4 regions of the Ornithinibacillus salinisoli genome follow, and region 1 is predicted to be linked to each of the others. Evidence: riboswitches for the same ligand, from Rfam matches in the RefSeq annotation. Region 1 holds a riboswitch; each other region holds the start of a gene.
What was found. A riboswitch is a leader RNA that binds a small molecule or an ion and turns the genes downstream of it on or off. The one in region 1 is predicted to bind cyclic di-GMP.
Positions count from the first base shown of each region.

Region 2: it holds a riboswitch for cyclic di-GMP, as region 1 does, so the genes downstream of both, ACFSTA_RS14745 (response regulator transcription factor) here and ACFSTA_RS10900 (GspE/PulE family protein) in region 1, are expected to answer to the same signal.
Region 3: it holds a riboswitch for cyclic di-GMP, as region 1 does, so the genes downstream of both, ACFSTA_RS19230 (methyl-accepting chemotaxis protein) here and ACFSTA_RS10900 (GspE/PulE family protein) in region 1, are expected to answer to the same signal.
Region 4: it holds a riboswitch for cyclic di-GMP, as region 1 does, so the genes downstream of both, ACFSTA_RS20515 (sodium-dependent transporter) here and ACFSTA_RS10900 (GspE/PulE family protein) in region 1, are expected to answer to the same signal.

Region 1 covers NZ_JBHUMI010000016.1:59,630-63,831, forward strand. Annotated here, with positions in the region: gene ald (alanine dehydrogenase) at 1-65, shown strand, start outside; gene ACFSTA_RS10890 (metal-dependent hydrolase) at 289-969, shown strand; gene ACFSTA_RS10895 (prepilin peptidase) at 1,105-1,860, shown strand; cyclic di-GMP riboswitch class II at 1,964-2,047, shown strand; gene ACFSTA_RS10900 (GspE/PulE family protein) at 2,177-3,832, shown strand; gene ACFSTA_RS10905 (type IV pilus twitching motility protein PilT) at 3,844-4,202, shown strand, end outside.
Region 2 covers NZ_JBHUMI010000017.1:158,675-162,876, forward strand. Annotated here, with positions in the region: gene ACFSTA_RS14735 (LegC family aminotransferase) at 1-599, opposite strand, end outside; gene ACFSTA_RS14740 (NAD-dependent 4,6-dehydratase LegB) at 612-1,592, opposite strand; cyclic di-GMP riboswitch class I at 1,851-1,942, shown strand; gene ACFSTA_RS14745 (response regulator transcription factor) at 2,049-2,684, shown strand; gene motA (flagellar motor stator protein MotA) at 3,076-3,861, shown strand; gene motB (flagellar motor protein MotB) at 3,854-4,202, shown strand, end outside.
Region 3 covers NZ_JBHUMI010000043.1:9-4,210, forward strand. Annotated here, with positions in the region: partial or broken gene ACFSTA_RS19225 (helix-turn-helix domain-containing protein) at 1-221, opposite strand, end outside; gene ACFSTA_RS19230 (methyl-accepting chemotaxis protein) at 352-2,076, opposite strand; cyclic di-GMP riboswitch class I at 2,171-2,270, opposite strand; gene ACFSTA_RS19235 (CBS domain-containing protein) at 2,445-2,882, opposite strand; gene ACFSTA_RS19240 (hypothetical protein) at 3,023-3,349, opposite strand; gene ACFSTA_RS19245 (molybdopterin-dependent oxidoreductase) at 3,392-3,913, opposite strand; gene ACFSTA_RS19250 (flavin reductase family protein) at 4,125-4,202, opposite strand, start outside.
Region 4 covers NZ_JBHUMI010000046.1:29,982-34,183, reverse strand. Annotated here, with positions in the region: gene ACFSTA_RS20520 (pyridoxal phosphate-dependent decarboxylase family protein) at 1-105, opposite strand, end outside; gene ACFSTA_RS20515 (sodium-dependent transporter) at 152-1,519, opposite strand; cyclic di-GMP riboswitch class I at 1,649-1,734, opposite strand; gene ACFSTA_RS20510 (Ger(x)C family spore germination protein) at 2,103-3,233, opposite strand; gene ACFSTA_RS20505 (spore germination protein) at 3,235-4,202, opposite strand, start outside.

The DNA of each region.
Region 1 (4,202 bases):
CCTATAAAGCAGTTGCTGAGGCACACGGACTGGAATACGATGATGTATTAGGTCATTTACAATAATAGAGGGAGTGACTTCAAATGGGAGTCACTCTTTTTCATAGTTAAAGGTTCTTGGCATGGCTTTATATAGATTAATGCCACAGTTCAACTATGGACAGTCCAGAACTATTTAGCAAACTCGGGAACTAATGGAACAATTAGAAAACATCTTATGTAAAAAAGGATATTGTAAAATAAATATCGAATATATACTATATAACAACATAAAAAAGGAGAGATTATCGTGAAAGTATCGTATCATGGACATTCCGTAGTTAAAGTAAAAACAAGTACACACACTATATTAATCGATCCCTTTATATCTGGTAATGAAGCGTGTGATTTAGATGCAAATAAGGTTGAACCTGACGTAATTCTACTGACACATGGTCATAACGATCATGTAGGAGATACAGTAGAGATTGCTAAACGAACAGGTGCCTTAGTTGTTGCTCCTAATGAATTGGCATTGTACTTAGGACAAAAAGGTATTTCTACTCATCCAATGCATATTGGTGGTGCTCGTACCTTTGAGTTTGGACATGTTAAATTCACGCAAGCGTTTCACGGATCTTCTTATACGGAAGAGGATGGTTCGATTATTTATACTGGAATGCCAGGTGGAATTTTGTTAACGGTAGAAGGGAAAACGATCTATCATTTAGGGGACACAGCATTATTTACGGATTTAAAAATGTATGGGGAAATGAATGATATCGATCTTGCATTTATTACAATTGGGGATAATTTTACTATGGGACCTGAGGATGCGATGATTGCAGCAGAATGGATAAAAGCAAAAGTTGTTGTTCCGGTTCATTATAATACGTTCCCTGTAATTGAGCAGAATCCAGATGACTTTGTTCAAAAAGTAAAGAACGGGAAAGCGCGTAAGATGGAAATTGGGGAAGAATTGGTGTTGTAAACATACAACTAATTGTAAAACGTAACACGTGAGCGTGTTACGTTTTATTTATGATGGAAAAATATAGATATTATACAGGGAACAATAATGGTATAATGTAAACAGTTTTCTGACGGTGAGGGGGAGTCAGTGTTAATGCAAACAACTATAATTATTCTATTCGGAATCATAGGTTTAATATTTGGATCATTTTTTAATGTCGTCGGACTACGGGTCCCTAAAGGTCAACAATTTACAAATGACCGTTCCGTTTGTCCCTCCTGTCATAACCAACTTTCATGGTATGAACTTATTCCTGTAATATCTTTTATAATACAACATGGAAAATGTAGAAACTGTAAAACAGAAATATCTTATATATATCCTCTAGTCGAAGTTATTACCGGATTTTTATTCGCCTTTAGCTATGTCATGATCGGTTTTGATGCAGAATTATGGAAGGCGCTTCTATTAATTTCCCTTTCCATGATTATCCTTGTATCAGATATTGTTTATATGTTAATTCCCAATAAAGTACTTCTATTTTTCTTGCCTTTATTTATCATAATGAATGTTATTGACCCGTTGGAGCCTTGGTGGTCAGCTGTAGCTGGTGGAGCAATAGGATTTAGTATCATTGCAATCATCATTATTATAAGTCGTGGAGGTATGGGAGCAGGCGACATGAAATTATTTGGGTTACTAGGTCTTATGTTAGGAATGGAAAAAGTCTTGATCGCCTTTTTTCTAGCATGTTTCATTGGATCTGTACTAGGTATGCTATTAATCTTACTTGGAATAACTAAAAGGAAACAACCAGTTCCGTTTGGACCATATATTGTGTTAGCCACACTAATATCTTATTTCTTTTCTGAACATTTGATTTCATGGTATGTACGATTAATTTTATAGAAATATATTTTTTTTAATAATGGAAGTTGGGAAACATCGGAATGTTGTTGACGAATATGTAATACGTTGATACTATAAAATTAATACGAAAGTACTAAACAACAATTAAAGAGGAAGCTTTGATATACGATCTTATTATGGGCATCTCGATCGTGTTGAGCTACTGATGCAACCGGCCTTTACACAATTTATGATTATGTAGGGGCTTTTATTGTCTTTTTTTACTAGTTGACTAGGAATAAAATACTACATAAGAAGCGTTAGTAATTAACTATCCTAAAAATATAATTTTATTGTGATGGAGGTGAGATATTCGATGGCTAGAAAGAGACTAGGGGATTTGCTTGTTCACTCAGGGTTAATTACGGAAGAACAATTAGCTGCAACACTTTCTGAAAAATCATCTGATGAAAAGTTAGGCGATGCGTTACTTAAAGAAGGGTATATTTCAGAGCAACAATTAATTGAGGTACTTGAATTTCAACTTGGAATTCCGCATATCAATCTTTATCAATATCCAATAGACGAGGAACTAGTACAATTAGTCCCAAAAGAATTAGCAAAAAGACATACGGTCATGCCAATTAGGGTCGATGGCAACAAGCTTTTTGTCGCGATGGCTGATCCCATGGACTATTTTGCAATGGAAGAACTTCGGATGGCAACTGGTTTTCAGATTACTCCTGGTATTGCGACCAAGGATTCACTATATCGAACAATTACAAAGTATTATGATATACAGGAATCGATTAAAGAGGTAATGGGAGACTTTGCACCAGAGGAAAGTATTGATGAAACAGGGATTACAGATGAAGATTCTCCGATTGTACGACTTGTCAATCAAATTATAGCTAATGCAGTAGCCCAGAGAGCAAGTGATATTCATTTTGATCCACAAGAAACGGAGCTGAGAGTTCGTTATCGCGTAGATGGGATGCTTCGAACAGAGAGAGCATTACCTCGATATATGCAAAACGTACTCATTGCGCGGATTAAAATCATTAGTAATCTCAATATTACGGAAAGCCGAATCCCTCAGGACGGACGGATAAAAATGGATATCAATTATAAACCGCTCGATATCCGTGTTTCTTCCCTTCCATCTGTCTATGGGGAAAAAATAGTGATGCGGATACTAGATTTGTCAAATGCATTAAATGATATAGATAAATTAGGATTTACGACAAGTAATTTAAGAAATTTTAAAAGTATGATTGAAAAGCCAAATGGAATTATCCTTATTACCGGGCCTACAGGTTCAGGGAAATCCTCTACGCTATATGCTGCATTAAATCGACTAAATAGTGAAGAAGTGAATATTGTTACAATCGAGGATCCAGTTGAATATCAGCTACAAGGTATTAATCAGGTACAGGTGAAAGAGGAAATCGGTATGACGTTTGCAAATGGTCTTCGATCTATCTTACGTCAAGATCCAGATATAATTATGATTGGTGAAATTCGTGATTTTGAAACAGCACAAATTGCCGTTCGTGCTTCATTAACTGGACATCTTGTTTTAAGTACACTACATACAAATAGTGCTGTTGCAGCATTAACTCGCTTAATCGATATGGGTATTGAATCCTTTTTAATTGCTTCTTCATTAAATGGTATTGTCGGTCAGCGATTAGTAAGAAGAATATGTTCGGATTGCAATACACAGGTAAGTGTTACAGAACGTGAAATGGAACTATTTAATAAAGCAGGAATTGAAGTAACATCTGTCAATAGAGGAAAAGGATGTTCTAGCTGTGGGATGACTGGATATCGCGGAAGGATAGCCATACATGAAGTTCTTCCTATTGATGACCAGATCCGACGTTTCGTTATGAATACAAGTACTAGAGGGGAAATAAGAGATTATGCCAAAAAAAGTGGTATAAAATTTTTAATTGAGGACGGTCTAGAAAAGGTATCACAGGGATTAACGACGACGGAAGAAGTATTGCGAGTTGCTTCAATGGAATAGGAGGGATTAAATTGCTATTTACTATCAATGAACTCTTGAAAAAAGCATATATTAGCCAAGCATCCGATTTGCATCTTACAGTAGATTCTCCCCCTGTTTATCGAATTAATGGGAACCTAATTCTCAACGGAGAAGAAGTGTTGACACGAAATCATACAGAAGAACTCGCTAGAGAATTACTATCAGAATCAGATTGGGATCGCTTAATGAACGAAGGCGAGATCGATACTTCCTATAGTATAAAAAATGTTTCTCGCTATCGAATTAATGTATATCATCAGTTGGGGAATATTGGAATTGTAGCAAGAGTCGTTCCACAAGCAATTCCTTCATTGGAGCAATTGCAAATGCCTACGGTCTTACAAGAATT
Region 2 (4,202 bases), on a different contig from region 1:
TTTCCATTAAAAGAGTAAACACCAAAATCGCCAATTGTTCCAGCATATTTCCCTTTAAATTTTCCAGACTTACAATATGTCCCTAATGCTTCGGTTGCATCTTCAATTACTGTAAGATTAAACTTAGCTGCAATCTCCATTATTTTTTCCATGTTAGCCATATTCCCAAATACATGGACGATAACGAGGGCTTTAATGACCTTATCAGTTCTTTTATTAACTAATCCATGACTTGTTAGCTTACATTCCGTTTGACAAAATTCTTCCAACTTATTTACATCGAGATTTAATGTATGATCACAATCCATAAAAATTGGTTCTGCACCTACGTATTTAGTAGGGTTAACTGCAGCAATAAACGTTAAAGTAGGAACTATAACCTCGTTGCCATTTCCAACTCCGGCTAAATGTAGTGCTAAATGTAATCCCGCTGTTCCACTTTGACATGCAACTGCTTTGCTGACTTTAAGGTAATTTGCTATATCAGTTTCAAACTTATCGATAAAGCTTCCACCAGTTGAAATCCATTCAGCTTCAATAGCTTCCGTTACATATTTTAATTCATTTCCTTTTAAATTTGGTACAGATAGAGGAATCATATTAATTCTCCCTTATATATTAAAAATGTCAGTTTTATATTTATCTAAGTTATTTTTTAGCCAGTCTATTGTTTCTGCAAGTCCTGATTCTAACGTGTAATGAGGTTTCCAATTAGTTAGCATTTTTATTTTTTCATTAGAACCAAGAAGACGGTTTACTTCACTTTTCTCAGGTCTATTGCGTTGTTCTTCATTTATAATTATAGCGTTTGGGTTTATCTGCTTAATTAGTTCTTCTGCTAATTCCTTGATTGATATTTCTTTCTGTGTTGCAATGTTAATCTCTTCGCCTATTGTGTTTTCACATTTAGCTATTTCAATAAACCCTTGCACAGTATCTTTTACATAGTTAAAATCCCTTGTTGGTGATAAGGATCCCAATTTAATTTCGTTTTTACCGGCTAGAAGCTGTGAAATAATCGTTGGTATTACGGCTCTTGCAGATTGCCTAGGTCCATAAGTGTTAAATGGTCTTACTATTGTTAATGGACTATTGAAGCTACGATAAAATGATTCTGCGATCCGATCCGCCCCGATTTTTGAAGCGGAATAAGGTGATTGGCCTTGAAATGAATGGTTTTCGTCTATTGGTACATATTTTGCAGAGCCATATACTTCGGAGGTGGAAGTGACTAAAATTCTCTTAGTTTTTAAATCTCGGGCAGCCTGTAGGACATTTAAAGTCCCTTTTATATTAGTATCCACATATGAATCGGGTGAGTGGTAGCTAAAAGGGATTCCTATCAGTGCTGCTAAATGATGTACTTCATCAATACCTTTCATGGCTTCCTTAACACCATTAGGATCTCTAATGTCTCCATTGAATACTTCAATTTCTTTTAGAATATCTTTAGGAAGTGTTTCAAGCCATCCCCATGAATTAAATGAATTATAGTAAACAAACGCCTTCACCGAGTGCCCGTCTTTAATTAATTTTTCCGTTAGGTGCGATCCAATAAACCCTTCAGAACCAGTTACTAATATTTTTGACATGTATCATAATCCTTTCAAATATACAGTGATATTAATTAAGTATATATTAATAATTTTATCGGTACAAAATGCTTGTGTGTGAAGTTGGGAAATTATAGGATAATTCGATATAGAACTAGAAATCATCTAGTCCAAGTATAGGTCAATTTTACTATCAAAATTTCCCAACCTCTAAAAACAAAAATTTTCTTGCCATATTCGACAAATTCCGATACCATTACTAATAGTTATTAATTACTAGTATAGTTCTATACTTCCAATAGAAAAAGGCAAACTATCTGAAAAGATAGGACGCAAAGCCTAGGGTCTAAGGTCTTATGACTTATGACTATGATCGCCTGGTTGCCAAGATGGATTTAAGTTAAATAAATCTTATTTTTGGCTGTTCTTTTTTAGGAATAGCCTTTTTTATTGGTCAAAATCCTTTACTACTAATAAAAATAGGAGTCGATGGCTATGGGAAATATTTTAATGATTAAGGAAAAAGATTTAGTAAGAGACGTCATCATAGAAAAATTACAGGAAATGCTTCCTCAACACAAGCTAACCGCATACAATTCAGTGGAATTTAGCTCACTTCAGCATAATGAGCAAAAGGTAGATTTATTGATTCTTGATATGAATACTAGAATAGATATTTTAGAAGCGATTGAAACATATGGACAACATCATACTAAAATTGCGGTGTGGTCTTCAGAACTAGAAAGTGATCGTTTATCAGATCTTTTTAAGCTAGGTTTACATGGTTACTTCTACAATGGCATGGAAATCAGTGAATTGATTTTCGCAATTAAAACCATGTTAAATGGAACACAATACATCCATTCTCAGCTAGCATCTGCATTACTAAGTGATTATGTGAAAATCACAAACAAAAAACCAATTCGTCCTTCCGGTATTTTAACGGAGCAAGAATGGAATGTCCTAGAGCATATTGTAAAAGGACATAATAATGGAAGTATAGCGAGTAGCCTATTTATCTCTGCAAACACGGTCAACAACCATGTAAGCTCCATATTAAAGAAATTACATGTGTCCGATCGAACCAATGCAGTAATAGTAGCAGTGAAAAATAATTGGGTAACACTATAAGTAATGATGAGAGATATTAAAAGTTGAATGACCAAAAGCAGCTCAGGTTCATGTAGCTGCTTTTATTTACCAGTAATTAAATTTCTTAAAAGACTACATATTACAAGAAAACTGTACGATATACTAAGTATCCTATTTTATAGTAAAAAGATCCTATAAATGATTACATGAGATATGGTAACTAGCTATTTATTCCTGTTTTCGTTTATTGAAATAACAAGTTGGCATTGAATAAATAAATAGTAAAAAAGATCTATATTTCGCTACAAAATAGGTTGCTAGTATTTATAGGAAAATATAACGATATAGCATACGTGATATGTAAGATTCATAGTTGGTTGAAATGGATAGTTTTTAACTACTCTTTCACCTAATTGGAGGTATACAGAAAATGGATAAAACATCAATTATAGGAATTTTTCTTGGGGTTTTTGCAATAGGAGTAGGAATGGTTATGAAGGGAGTTCCTGTTAGTGCTTTAATAAATCCTGCAGCATTATTAATTATTTTTATAGGGACTGCCGCATCAATATGTATCGCTTTTCCAATGAGAACCCTTAAAAAATTGCCTGCTTGGTTCAAAATCATCTTTATGGAAGATAAGCAAACAGATATCAAAGAATTAATTCATATGTTTTCCGATATGGCAGATCAAACTCGTAAAGAGGGGATTTTGATGTTGGAAAAACAAATAGGTGAGATGAAGGATCCTTTCCTTGTTTCGGGTTTACAGTTAGCGGTTGATGGTCAAACACCTGATTTTATTCGGGATGTAATGATGGAGAAAGTTGATGCGATGGAGAAAAGACACCAAGAAGGATCTGCTGTATTTACACAAGCGGGTACATATGCACCGACACTAGGAGTGTTAGGGGCAGTTGTAGGATTAATTGCTGCGTTAGGAAATATGGAAGATATGGAAAAGTTAGGTCATGCAATCTCAGCAGCCTTTATTGCAACATTGTTTGGAATATTTTCAGGTTATGTTTTGTGGCATCCTTTTGCAAATAAATTAAAAAGAAAATCACAGCATGAGGTTCATATCAAAGAGATAATCATTGAGGGAATAGTATCTATTACTAATGGGGATTCACCACAGATCGTAAAAGATAAACTAGGGTCTTATCTATCCACTAAGGAAAAGATTGCTTTTGAAGAGGAGGAAGCTCATGCGTAAGAAGAGAAACAAGGACGATAACCATGTAGATGAGTCCTGGCTTCTTCCATATGCAGATATGTTAACACTGCTACTTGCTTTATTCATCGTTTTATTCTCAATGAGTGAGGTTGATACGCAAAAGTATAAAGAGCTTGCCCAAATATTTAATAGTGAATTTTCTGATGGAGGTAGCATCTTCGAAGACGAGGAGACCCCAATTGAAGAAAATGATCTTCCAGAAGAAGATGAAGCAGAAGACGAAGCTATGGACGAAGATAAGACAACTGAAATGCTATCCATGAGTGAACTACAGCAGGAAATAAATAACTATATTGAAGAAAATAATTTAACAGACGTAT
Region 3 (4,202 bases), on a different contig from region 1:
TCTTTTACAGCTGCTTCTTTTAATTTTATAGAATATGTTCTCCATTTTTTTGATTCCTCTAAACCACTTTTCCCTGCTTTCTCAAACTTCTCCACCCATTCATAAACAGATGTAAAATGAATTTGATATTTAGCACATAATTCTTTCAGTGAATAGACTTTATCTTTATAAGCCTGGATTACCTCCAGTTTAAGTTCAATAGAACAAGCTCGATTAGACATAAAAATTCCCCCTAAGGTGAACAGATTTTTTTTAAAATCTGTCTACCTTAAGGGGAGCATATCAGAATTTTGAATCAGTTCGGATTTTTCTTTGTCTAAAACACGTCTGTCTCAGCCTCTTAGTTTCTTCTTATAATTTAAACTTTTGTACTAGTTTATTTAATTCTTCTGCTAATTTCGCTAGATCTTCAGAACTTCTAGCCATTTCTTCCATCGAACTACTTGTTTGTTGTGAAGACGCTGAAGTCTGTTCTACTCCCGCAGCAGATTCCTCTGATATAGATGCAATTTCTTCGATAGAAGTATTCATTTCCATCGTTTGTGTTTCAATATCTGTTAAGTTTCCTGTAACTGTTTCAACACTTAAAACCATTTTATCAATCGCTCCACGTATTTCCCTAAACGTTTCACTAGTTGCCGTAATTTGTAACGTACCTTCTTTGACTTCCTTATATCCTCCTTGGAGTGATTCCGTTACAGCACTAGATTCCTGTTGAATATTTTTCACAATCCCTGTTATATCTGTTACCGACACAGCCACTTGCTCTGCTAGTTTTCTTACTTCATTAGCAACAACAGCAAATCCTTTTCCATGTTCACCAGCTCTTGCTGCTTCAATAGCTGCATTTAACGCTAGTAAATTTGTCTGATCTGCAATATCCCTAATAACCGAAACCAGATTTGTTATTTGTTGTGAATGTGTATCTAATCCCTGTACCTTATCAACAGCATCCTGAACGATTTGATCAATTCGAGTCATTTGTTCCGTTGATGTTGTCATTAATTGACTACCTTTTGTAGATAATTCCTGTACTTGTCTGCTTGATTGTTCAATTAAGACTCCATTTTTATTTGCATCCTGAACCTTGACAGAAAATGTATTCATCACCGATGATAAATCACTTGCACTATTTGCTTGAGTTTCTGACCCAGCTGCTAATTCCTGCATAGTAGATGCAACCTGTTCAGATCCTTCCTTTACTTCATTTGCTGATTGTGTGAGTTCTTCACTCTGACTATTAACCGATTCGGATACGGTAGAAACCTCTTGTAAGAGATTTTGTAAGCTAGCACTCATTTTATTTATAGATGATGCCAACTGACCAATTTCATCCTTTCCATCATAATCAATTCTTTGTACTGTTAAATCACCTTCAGCTATTTTATTACTAACTTCAACCACTTTACGTAGATTCTTCGTAACCATTCGACTGATAATAACAATAAGTAAGGCCCCTATAATAATAGAACTAATTAAAAATACTAACTGACTTATAAAAGTAGATTCTTGATTTTGTTTCGCATTAGAAATGGCATGGTGACGATCTTCATCAACTGTAGCAACTAATTCATCTAGCATTTTTATTGTCTGCGTTCTTAAAATATTTGCTTGACCAACAAAAGCTTCAGCCGAACTAGTATTGCCATTGTCAATAGCAGAAACAATGTAGTTTTTAAAAATACGGTTAATTTCTTGATCATTCGAAATAATGTCATCAAATAATTGCTTTTGCTCCTCGGTTTTTTCCATTAAACTAACCGATGTTGCTAATGTATTAAATTGTTCCTGTCGCTCCTCGAATTCTTCGACTAGTGTAGGATCCTGATCTTGAAAATATGTAACAATACGTATTCCTTTTGATCTGATGAGTGATCCCATCTCTGAGATATCCATCGCTATATTACTTCTATGTTCTATCGTATCAATATCGTTGCCCATATCACTTACTAATTTCATGACAGCCCCAGAAGAGCCTCCAAATAATAACAACACAATGACTAGCGTTATACCATATTTCCACCCAATACTAATATTCCTGAAACTAGGCTTACTTATTTTGAATTTTTTAACCATATTATGATCCTCCGTAAAAATTTATTAGATGATTTCTGACACAAGAAAATTGACTATTCTCCTGTTTGAATAGCCAATTTATTAAAAATAGGAAATTGGTAGTCAGGCTATCGTAGTAAATCGACATCTAATCGACTCACTTTAGACCCTTGACTTTGCGTCCTACTCTTTCAAGCAGTTTGCCTTTTTCTTCTAGAAACACACATTATATTATGTAATATAATAATAGTAATCTATGAGTCTATAAAAAACAATATTTTTGCAAAAATAATGCAAGTAAATCTTTTTTCAATACAATTTCCCCTAAAAATAAAGGACATAGAAAAGGATGCGCAGGCGCCCTTTTCTATAATCCATTAGCATTTCGTTTACTTTTGTGGTGCTGAAGGGGTTGAAATACTTGAAAGTGCTTGTTCAGCAGATTGATCTAATTGATGATCTACTGCAAGGTCTCCTAATGCAACCATACCAACAACCTGTCCGTTTTCGACAACCGGCAAACGACGAATTTGTTGTTGTGCCATTAATTGCGCCGCTTCCTCCGCATTCATATCTGGTGTTGCTTGTACTATTTGTTGTGCTGTCATTACTTGTGAAACAGGTGTTTGGGCTGCTTCACCTTGTGCAGTAGCACGAAGTGTAATGTCACGGTCTGTTACAATACCAACCATTTGCCCATTATTATTTACAACTGGTATTGATCCAATATTGTGTGCACTCATTAAAGCAGCAGCTTCTTGAACAGATTGTGATTCACTTATTGTAAAAACATTTGATGTCATGATATTTCGCAATTGTTGATACATCAAATAATCTCCCCTTTCACGTATTAGCTTGAGTTAAATTCTGCAGAATATGATAGGAATATTTTTCATAATTACTTTTGTACATGCAAACAGGCTCGAAGATACCTCCGAGCCTGATTTACCTTACTACAATTTTCACTTTAACACGATCTGGCATTATATCCATATCCTTTACGGTTCCACATTGGCTCAAATGGCTGAACTCTTCCTTTGGTATCTGTTGCTCTGGAAAGGATTGTATACTCCCCTTTTTTAACTTGACTCCATTCGTACCTCCATTTTACCCATCTATATTTATGAGGAGTGGTCATTAATTGACACGGTAACCATGTGCTTCCATTATCGAAGCTAATTTCTACCTTTTTGATTATACCTTCACCGGTCCAAGCAATTCCTGAAATTTCTTGTTTACCTTCGTTCAAAACATCCATATGTAAAGGGTTCTGTATCGTTGAATTCACATTCATCGTTGTAACTGGTTTAGCACCAATATTACTATCTTTTTTTGGCTAATATACATAATCGTCCTTTTGAAAAGAACCATTAAAATTATGATCTATAACCTCTATTTTATTCACCCATTTTACAGATGCCATCGCATACATACTTGGTACAATTAACCTCAAAGGAAAACCATGTTCAAGGGTGAGCGCTTTTTCATTATACTGATATGCTAAGATTGTATCTGGATGAAGTGCCTGTTGTACAGATAAACTCCTTGAAAAATGATGTTTTTCATTGGAATCCGTTCTTTTTCCATAATCAAAACCTTGAAAAACCACTTCTTTAGCAGTATTTATAATTCCTGTATATGTAAACAATGTTTGTAATGATACGCCCTTCCACACACCTTGACTCATTGCACCTTTCCCCCACTGTTCTCCATATACATCTGGCCAAAAATATTTTCTTTTATTACCTGCACATTCTAAAACGATTTCTAATTTTTTTGCTGGCATCGCTAATATATCCGGTAATGAAAATATAATAGGTGATTGAACATGACCTTCGACCTTTACATAAAAAAAGATGGCTGAAACGCAGGATAAGAAAAATGATTTCTCCTATAAAATAATTTATTACTTACGATATCTTCCTTCATAAAAACAATTGGAGTCTCTTGATTTTCGGGATTTAAGCTTTTGGTAATCAAATGTGGCTTAGCGATTGGACCTCTTATTTTATACTGCCCCCTTTATATATTCTTCTCCATTACTTCATATATATGAAGGGATTCAGTGGTCATTCTACTCCGTAATCATCTTTATCGATTTTATATGTTTCAACATGACTCGTTTGATCGAGTTTTGCATATTTTGA
Region 4 (4,202 bases), on a different contig from region 1:
TAACTCATCTATCTCCGTAAAAATATTTTTTATATGAGAGATTATTTCTTCTCTTTGATATTCATTACCATCTATACTTGGAAACAATTTTTGCATTTCCTTCATTGTCGCCATACACATAACCTCCATGAAGTTTTAACTTGTTGTATTCCTAATTAAATAAATCTATTATCCAATTAAATAACCCTAATACATCTAAAAAGACAATAATAATTGCAATCGGAGTTACATATTTTAATAAGACAAACCATATCGAAAAGAAAACGGATCCTATGTTCGAACCAGACTTTAATTCTGTAAATAGTACATCCTTTGATACTTTTCGGGATACAAAAATTGCAATTAATAGTGCACCTAAGGGCATTAAAACATTACTTACTGCAAAATCCATTAGATCGAAAAATGTTTTATTAAATAGCTGTACGTCTGCCAAAATACCATAAGATAAACAAGATGGTATACCAACGATAAAAATAAGAATTCCTACTATCCAAGTTGATTTTTTACGCTTCATTGGATTATTTTTCGTAACGGAAGCCACAATAATTTCAATCATAGAAAAGGCAGATGTTAAAGCAGCGAATAAAAACAAAATTAAAAAGGCTAAAAAGAAAAACATCCCAAAAGGCATTTGGTTAAATACTTCAGGTAAAACCGCGAATATTAAAACCGGACCCGCATTCGGTTCGAGGTCAAAGGAGAAGACCCCAGGAAAAATAGCTAATCCTGCTAATAATGCGATAATTGTATTTAATATAATGATAGAAAAAGCTGATTGTGGTAAATTTTGCGTTCTAGGTAAGTAAGATGCATAAGTTACCATAACGGAAACCCCTAAAGAAAGCGTAAAAAATGACTGTCCAAGTGCAAATAATATACTTTCTGACGTCAATTTTGAAAAATCAGGTACTAATAGGAACTTCACGCCTTCCATTGCACCATCAAGACTCAACGAACGAATCACTAATCCAATAAAGAGTATTAGTAGAGCAGGCATCATGATTTTACTTGCTAATTCTATTCCTTTTTGAATTCCTTTAGAAACGACAAGAATGGATATAAGCATAAATACGAACTGAGCAGTAAGCGTCGCAAAAGGATTCGAGATAATTTCTTCGAATAACTCCATATATCGCCCTTGTTCCAGTCCGTTTAATCCACCCGACACTATTTTTACGATATATAGGATAATCCAACCGCCGACTACACTGTAGAAAGATAAAAGTATAAAGCTAGTAAATACTCCAATTTTACCTATAAAACTCCATTTCGGATTGGATGTTAGTTTACTATACGCATCGATCGGATTACTTTGTCCCTTTCTCCCAATAATAAATTCCCCTAATAATAGTGGCATTCCCAACACAAGTGTAAATGCTAAGAATAAGAAGAAGAACGCTCCTCCACCACCAGTTCCTGCAACATAAGGAAACTTCCAAATAGCTCCTAAGCCAATCGCAGATCCTGCAGCCGCTAAAATAAAGCCAATTTTTGATTTCCAGTGTTCTTGTTGTGACATGCTAATTCCTTTCCTTTCTCCTATCATTTCCTCTACTAGCAAGACAAATTGAAAATAAAAAAGTCCACACGAAATATCGGTGGACATAAAAATGTAAATTAATACATCATTAATATTATCTCCAACCTTTTCGGCAACCCGGCTGCCATAGAAATTATTCCATTAGGCCCGTAGCTTTGCGTCCTCACTTTTCAATGAGTTTGCTATTATCGAAGGAATGAATAAAAAATTGTTTTTTATTTATCTGCACCTACTGCATAAATGCTACTTTAGTTGCAAATTTATATGTGATGAAAGTTGTAATGGTTCCATATATTTACTTTACTTCCAATCACCAGTTCAATTTTACTATAACTTTATACCCGATGAAAGGTAAATCCTTATATTCCAATTTTTTGTATAAGTGAGAGTTTTATATAAACTTTGAAAATAAACACGAGTAATATTTTAATCGGTACCACAGGTAGTCTCGTAATCTAAATAATTTGTTTAAAAACTTCGGAAAGAGCCACTAACAGTGAAACCATTCTATTCTAATATTATGAAAACTGGTACAAGAGAACTGTTTTCAATTGCTTCTCCCTCAATCATATATACCTTTACTTTCAAGATGAAAGGTGGTTGAAATTTCATTTAAAGTTTCTTCTGTAAGTTGGAAATCTTTCACATTTTCAAGCTTCATACCATTGCGAAATAAAATCCTTCTCAAACTATATATATCAGTATTATTATCCAACCCTATTTGATAAGTTTTTCTAATTTCTTCTTCAATTTGATGATTTATCAATTGTTCTATTTCTTCTAACGATCTACTTTCCTTTAGATCCGTTAATTGTCCAGTTGCTTTTAATTCAATGTTAAATTTTGCACTTCTCCCTTCTTCTATCTGTTTTATATTCGTCGAGGGTCTACTTATTTCTACCATTCCTATAACTTTTTCGTCTTCTATAATCTTAACCGGAGTATTTTCCGTATCAGATTCAATCCACCGTAATCCTTTTAATTCTTCAAGAGACATCCATTTCGTAAATTTTTCTTGGACAATCGGAAAACCACCATTTATTTTCAACGTTTTTTTGGGGTCTTCCTTTGTAGAAATCTCTTTCCATGAATCATAGTCTAAACTTATAGATGGTAATACTGCAGTACTACCTGGTTCCTTATAGATTGAAACAAACTTATGCATTCTTATTGGCTTGATAAACGAATGCACTCTGTACCCATTTTCTGGTTTGTATAAAATCGTATAGAGAGGTGGTAACTTGAAGAAGCCAGAAACACCAAGTATTTCTTCCACAGGTTCTTTTGTAGCGAACATCCATGGTGTGTAACGAAACTCTCCATTTCTATTTATGGCTTGTTCAAAGGTCTCAATTCCCTTTTTCAGCACAGATTCCGAATAAATGATTGCTCCAACTTGTCCCCAATTAATCGATTCCTGGGATGTATGATATAAATTAGTCACTGCCTCATTTAACGTAGATCCTAAACTTTTTCCAATAAATAATGAAACATCCTCAGATTGCTTCCCCCCTTCCTTTTTAGCTACATTGGCGAAATCCATCATTTGCACATAGAGTATATAATTTTCATCCACATAATCTATGCCAATAGCTGTAGCAAAATTAACTTCACCGACATCCTTTTCATCCCAGCAACCACTTAAAGTAAGTAACAGAATAGCTCCTATCCAAACACCTTTGTATAGTCTCAATTTATTTTTCCTCCTGCCTGTCATCATCCATTGGGTTAAGTATACTGGCACGTTTAGTTTGCTTATTTACTGGAATTCTTAGCATCGTTTTAGGAAAATCATCTTTAACGAATGGGGAAATAGGACTTAAATATGGTATTCCAAAAGATTCAAGTTTAGCAAGGTAGCCAATAATCAAAAACATACTGAGGAAAAAACCATACATTCCTAGAACACCGGCGCATAGTATGGAAAATAACCTTAAAATAGTAACAGTTCCAAACAAGGATTGATTCCCTAATGTAAATGTCGCAACAGCAGTAATAGATGAGACAACAAGCATTGTTGGGGATGTTAATCCCGCTCTAATTGCAGCATCACCAACAATAAGTCCTCCTACTACGGCAACTGTCTGTCCAACAGCTTTTGGCAATCTGACACCTGCTTCACGAAAAAGCTCAAAAAGACCGATCATTAGCAACAATTCAATGGTGGTGTTAAAAGGAATACCAATTCGATTAGCACCAATTGTCGCAAGCAATGAAAAAGGGATCTGAGCCATATTATATGTAGATAAAGCGACCCAAAATGATGGAAGGAAAATAGACAATACTAATCCAACAATTCTTATTAAAATTTCAAATGAAGCATAATAAAACGGCATATGGTCATCTTCAGACGTTTTCAAGAGAACGCCTAGATTAGCTGGCCCAATAATAACATTTGGTACATTATCTATAAAAATTGCGAAGCGTCCACGGGACAAATAGTTAACAACTCCATCGGGTCGTGATACGCTCTCTAATAACGGAAAAAAAGAATAGCGGGAATCCACAAGTAGTTCAGCCAGTTGATTATCACTGCTTACTATATCTATATCAATCCCTTTTAAACGCTCTGTAACCTCCTTAATTATTTTTTCATTTTGTATATCTGTCATATAAACTAGGCATACTTTTGAATTGCTCCTTTTCCCTATAGTGAAGGATT